One region of the Bacillus sp. Bwzl_19 genome, then DNA from elsewhere that is predicted to be linked to it. Evidence: predicted binding sites of a transcription regulator. Region 1 holds the regulator's gene; the other holds the start of a gene.

Region 1 (3,143 bases):
CTTGAAGCTTGGCGATTTCGTCCTGCTGTTTTTCATACAGCTTCAGGTCTTTCTCGTACTGCTCGGCTTTTTGTTCTAAATAGGCGCTGTAGTTGCCGAGGTATTTTTTGCTTTCTGTCCGTGAGACCTCGTACACTTGGCTGACGACTTTATCAAGAAAGTATCTGTCGTGGGAGACGATCAGGATGGCGCCAGAATATCCCTGTAAATAATGCTCAAGCCATGTGAGCGTGTCGATGTCGAGATGGTTCGTCGGTTCATCCAAAATAAGCAGATCAGGCTGGGTCAAAAGGAGCTTTCCGAGAGCAAGCCTTGTTTTCTGACCGCCGCTCAGGCTTTGCACTTTCACGGAATCGTCAAATTTGCCGAAGCCGAGGCCGTGAAGGACAGACCGGACATCCGCTTCATATTGATAGCCGCCTTTATTCTTGAAGTCCTGCTGAAGCCTGTCATAGGTTTTCATCAGCGTCTCAAGCTCCGCCGGGGCGGCAGTGGCCATCTTTTCTTCAATAGAGCGCATTTCTTTTTCCATTGCTTTCAGGAAATCAAAAACACTCAGCAATTCTTCTTTTATGGTAAGCTGAGATTCCATGCCTGTGTGCTGGGCAAGGTATCCCATCGTTAATTCTTTCGGTTTGATTAATTCACCCTTTTCATATGAAAGGTGACCTGCGATAATTTTAAGGAGAGTTGATTTGCCGGCTCCGTTTCTGCCTACAATGGCGATGCGATCCCGGGATCTGACTTCAAGCTTTATATTGTTTAAAATAGGATCAGCGCCAAAAGATTTGGATAGCTGATTAATTTGTAAGATCATCATATTATTTCACCTCTGTTATAATAAGTTAAGTGTAGCTTATCAACCTGCTGTCAGCAAACAATACATCAGAATTGGAACATTATAGGATAAGACATCAGGGAGAAAATAGTGTATGATCAGAAGTAAGGAGAGTTTAAATATGAATGGATTTTCTCATTTTAATGAAGAAGGCCGTGCCCGCATGGTGGATATAAGCGATAAATCTTCAACAGTCCGTACTGCCGCTGCGATATCGAGCGTACACATGAAGCATGACGTGTACAGCAGAATCAAAAACCGGGAGATCGGAAAAGGAGACGTGCTGGCTGTCGCACAGGTGGCCGGAATCATGGCTGCAAAGCAGACGTCAGCGATTATCCCGATGTGCCACCCGCTTTCTTTAAGCAGCGTCGACATTTCATTCGGCTGGGAGGAAAAGGATTCCGAAGCCGTTCTTCATATACAGGCAAGCGTAAAAACGAAAGGGAGTACAGGTGTGGAAATGGAAGCGCTAACTTCCGCTTCAGTCTGCGCATTGACCGTTTATGACATGTGCAAGGCGCTGGATAAAGGAATGGTCATCGGCCCGACCTGCCTCATGGAAAAAACGGGCGGCAAAAACGGTGATTTTAAAAGAGATGCATCTGAGTATAAAGTGGAGGACCAATCATGAACAAGGATCAATCAAAAATTCCGCAGGCGACGGCAAAACGGCTGCCGCTTTATTATCGCTTTTTAAAGAATTTACACGCGTCAGGAAAGCAGCGTGTTTCCTCAGCTGAACTGAGCGATGCGGTAAAAGTCGATTCGGCCACGATCCGCCGGGATTTTTCCTATTTCGGGGCGCTCGGCAAAAAAGGATACGGCTATAATGTGGATTACCTGCTGTCATTTTTCAGAAAAACACTGGATCAGGATGAAACGACAAATGTCATTTTGATCGGTGTCGGGAATTTAGGGACAGCGTTTCTTCACTATAATTTCACAAAAAATAATAACACAAAAATATCTATGGCTTTTGATGTGAATCAGAGTAAAATAGGAACTGAGGTAGGCGGTGTGCCTGTCTTTGATCTTGATGATTTAGAGCTTCACATTAAGGATGAACCCGTGGCGATTCTCACCGTTCCGGCGGTTGCCGCTCAGTCAATCACCGACCGGCTCGTGGCGCTCGGAATCAAGGGAATCCTTAACTTTACGCCGGCCCGTTTGAATGTGCCGGATCACATTCGAATTCATCATATAGATTTAGCTGTAGAGCTTCAATCATTGGTTTATTTCTTAAAGCATTATTCTGTTTTGGAAGAAATTGAATAACGAAAGGAGGAGCTGCACATGATCGGTCCTGGAAGCCTGGCGGTTATCGGTGTGGTGGCGGTGATTATTTTCGGTCCGAAGAAGCTTCCCGAATTAGGAAAAGCTGCGGGGGACACGCTTCGAGAATTTAAGAACGCTACTAAAGGATTAGCCGGTGAAGAAGAGGAAAAAAAGAAAGAAGAACAGTAAGATAGGATGACACGTATGAGAGTGAATCAAATGACGCTTGTGGAGCATATTGCCGAACTTCGGAAACGATTGCTGATTGTGGCGTTATCCTTTGCGGTTTTCTTTATTGCCGGCTTTTTTCTGGCAAAACCTATCATTGTGTATCTTCAAAAAGCCGATGAAGTAAAAGAGCTCACCCTTAATGCTTTTAACCTGACGGATCCGCTGTTTATCTTTTTGCAGTTCGCGTTTATTATCGGCATCATTTTGACTTCGCCGATTATTCTATATCAGATTTGGGCGTTTGTCAGTCCGGGGCTGTATGAGAAGGAACGCAAAGTAACACTCAGCTATATTCCGATTTCAATCGTGCTGTTTGTCAGCGGTGTGTCATTTTCTTATTATATTTTATTTCCGCTGGTCGTTGATTTTATGAAGCGGGTTTCGAATGACTTGGATGTCAATCAGGTGATCGGAATCAGCGAGTACTTTCATTTTCTGCTGCAGCTGACAATTCCGTTCGGGCTGCTGTTTCAGATGCCGGTGCTGATCATGTTTTTGACGAGGCTCGGTGTTGTAACGCCGATGTTTTTATCGAAAATCAGGAAGTACGCGTATTTTGTGCTGCTTGTGATCGCCGCGATGATTGCGCCGCCTGAGCTGCTGTCTCACATGATGATTACGATTCCGCTTTGCATTTTATACGAGATCAGTATTCTTATTTCAAAAGCCGCATATCGGAAAAAGCAGACCGGCAGCAGCGAATCTGACCAGGATGTATCAGCATAAAAAAAGCCATTTCTCAATGATGAGAAATGGCTTTTCTTTTATTTTTGATTTTTCTTCACTTTAAATGAGA
Region 2 (3,143 bases), 270 kb from region 1:
TTTATTTTGACGCCGATGATGATCGGTTCTGTTATCGGAAGTATGATCGGCGGGATTTTCCAAACGAAAGTGCGGTTCCGTAATTTGATGCTGATTTCCGTGGTCGCTTTCTTTATCGGAATGCTGCTGCTTTCGAATATGACTCCGGATACGGCGCGTACGATGCTGACGGTATTCATGCTGATCTCCGGATTCGGCGTCGGCTTCAACTTCTCATTGCTGCCGGCAGCGTCCATGAACGACCTTGAGCCGCGCTACCGCGGAAGCGCCAACTCAACAAACTCGTTCTTAAGATCATTCGGCATGACGCTCGGTGTGACGATTTTCGGAACCATCCAGACGAATGTATTTACAAACAAGCTGACAGATTCTTTCAGCGGCATGAAAGGAGCGGGCGGCGCGATGCAGAACATCGGAAATTCCCAGGAAATCTTCCAGGCCGGCACGCGCGCTCAAATTCCGCCGCAGATTCTGGATAAAATTATTGACGCAATGTCGCAAAGCATCACATATGTATTTACCCTTGCTCTGGTGCCGATCGTCATTGCAGCCGTTACCGTTTTGTTTATGGGAAAAGCGAGAGTGAAAACCTCTCAGGAAATGGCGAAAAAAGCGAATTAAAAAAAGCAGTACATGGCGTTTATCATGTACTGCTTTTTTGTGTTTACTCTGCAAAATGCGGAGCGAGAATATCTTTCAGCACGTTTGCACTGCGGCTGAATTGAGCCTGTTCTGTTTCATTCAGCTCAAGTTCCGTCACACCGGCGATGCCGTTCCGATTGACGACGGCCGGAATGCCGATAAAGACATCGTTGACTCCGTATTGCCCGTCCAAATATGTGCTGACGGTCAAAATGCTGTTTTCATTACGCAAAATCGCTTTTGTGATGCGGGCGAGGCTCATCGCCACTCCGTAATATGTCGCGCCTTTTTTCTCAATAATATGGTAGGCCGCGTTTTTCACATCTTCAACGATCTGATCCAGCTCGTCCTGCTTGTAAGCTGCATTTTTCTCCAGTAATTGCTGCACCGGCACTCCGCCGATATTGGCGTGACTCCATACAGGAAGCTCGGTATCTCCGTGCTCGCCGATAATGTGGGCGTGTACGTTTTGCGGGGCGGCACCGAAGTATTCACTCAGCATATAACGGAATCTCGCAGAATCAAGTGTCGTACCGCTGCCGATGACGCGTTCTTTCGGCAGGCCGCTGAATTTCCACGTCGCATAAGTAAGAATATCGACCGGGTTTGTGGCAACGAGGAAGATGCCGTCAAATCCGCTTGCCATGACTTCACCGACAATGCTTTTGAAAATGGCGAGATTTTTTTCGACCAGCTCAAGTCTCGTTTCGCCCGGTTTTTGGTTGGCTCCGGCACAAATGCACACAATATCGGAATCCTTGCAATCCTCATATGTGCCGTAAGACGTTTTTACCGGATGAGGCGCAAATGCCTTTCCGTGGTTTAAATCCATGACATCTCCCATTGCTTTTTCTTTATTTACATCAATGATCACAAGCTCATCCGTGATCCCTTGGTTAATTAGCGCAAATGCATAACTGCTTCCAACAAAACCTGCTCCGATTAATGCTACTTTGTTCACTCGTTCGTTCATCATGTATGCTCATCCTCCAGTGTTTCGTGGTGTCTGTTTTTATATTGTGAAGTATTTCACATTTATATTGTGCAATACTTCACAAACTTTTGCAAGAGAAAAGTTTTATTTTTTTATTCTTTCCAACTGAAAGGAATAAATGAATAGTTATGATGTCATATATGTGAAAATGAGGAATAAATACCTATTCTAAAAAAGGAAATCTGACTATAAAATGTGATTTGTTGTCTTTTTACTGTACGAAAGGAGAATAATGAATCATGAATTATGCAAATATAGGTGAACGGATGGCGGCTTTTTTGGTTGACCTTCTGCTCATGTACCTATTCATTCTGCTTGTGCCAATCACCTTATATGCCGGAAGACCGCTGAGCACTTCTTTTTTCTTCATTTTTACCGGCTTGATTGTGCTTTGCTATATTTTGATGCCGCTTACTCCGTTTGAAGGAACGATCGGCGCTTACATCTTTAAACTGAAGGTGGTAAAAGCGCATGATGGGAGCAGAATTTCATTCGGGCAAGCTGTCGGCAGATTTTTTGTTTCCCTTCTTCACTTTCTCTCTGTTCTGCCATTTATTACGGTGCACTTTACAGAAAAAGCGCAGGCAGTTCACGATATGGCGGCCGGCACCGCAGTTCTCAGGAAATCACCGGATGTCCAGTCATCCGAACCGCTTCCCGATGCCGGAAAGTTCTATTATCGCATTCCGGCTGTCCTGTTAGATGTGATTATCATTGTATCAGTCATCCTTTATATCGCGAAACTGACCGATGAAGCCTTGTGGGCCGTGCTGATCTCTGAATTTGTGATGATTATTCTGTATCCGATGCTGATGCCGCTTACAAAAATGAAAGGAACGATCGGACTGTTCATTTTCAGGCTGCGTGTCGCCGATGAAAAGTCCCGCGGGAACATTTCTTTTAAGCAGGCATTTATCCGCTATTTTACGATCTTCGTGTATTGCGCGAGCCCGCTGTTATACTTTTTGTTTCTCTTTAAAAATCGCTCACAGAGTGTACATGATTTAGCCGCTCATACATACATTGCACAAGCACGGTCAAAATCGGCCAACATATAAAGCAAGTCCCTGCTTCTGCTTGAAACCAAGCAGGGCTCATTTGTCAGCTTTTTTTGCGAGATCTTCTATAAATCAGCCTTACTGCAACATAACGGACCAGAAATATGAAGATGCTGCATACGAGAAATAATGCAATCAATTTCAGCCACCCTGTAAAGTGATGCGGGATTCCTTGGTCATACATGGTGATCAGCGTAATGATAACGGCAACGGCAAGCGTTTCTCCCATTTGCCGTCTGATTTGTTTTTTCAATGCTGCTTCAGAATGAATAGCCGGCAGCAAAATCCCCGATGCAGCTGCTCTGATGCAATAATAAACGATTATAATGAAGAAAACCGCCAAGCTTCCGGCCCATTCCCTAAACGGACAGTTCAGGACAAGTCCGCGTACTATGATGTCAAGCAAAGACAGTGTGCCCATAAGCATTCCGACTTCTGACCAAATCATT

Evidence for each region. Region 1 encodes Rex, which represses fermentation and respiration genes when NADH is low (regulators of the CRP and FNR family bind a similar motif). Its sites were predicted from a motif close to TTGTGAAATATTTCACAA; they were not measured.
Region 2: ACW5MY_RS01615 (L-lactate dehydrogenase) is a predicted target of Rex. The motif match lies at 1,660-1,677, and genes of this name have one in related genera.

The regions. Positions count from the first base shown of each region.
Region 1 is NZ_CM142729.1:566,085-569,227, forward strand. Features, by position in the region: gene ACW5MY_RS02970 (ABC-F family ATP-binding cassette domain-containing protein) at 1-820, opposite strand, end outside; gene moaC (cyclic pyranopterin monophosphate synthase MoaC) at 960-1,472, shown strand; gene ACW5MY_RS02980 (redox-sensing transcriptional repressor Rex) at 1,469-2,116, shown strand; gene ACW5MY_RS02985 (twin-arginine translocase TatA/TatE family subunit) at 2,135-2,305, shown strand; gene tatC (twin-arginine translocase subunit TatC) at 2,312-3,073, shown strand; gene ACW5MY_RS02995 (YdiK family protein) at 3,112-3,143, opposite strand, start outside.
Region 2 is NZ_CM142729.1:291,698-294,840, reverse strand. Features, by position in the region: gene ACW5MY_RS01620 (MDR family MFS transporter) at 1-621, shown strand, start outside; gene ACW5MY_RS01615 (L-lactate dehydrogenase) at 665-1,618, opposite strand; gene ACW5MY_RS01610 (RDD family protein) at 1,876-2,694, shown strand; gene ACW5MY_RS01605 (DUF6773 family protein) at 2,738-3,143, opposite strand, start outside.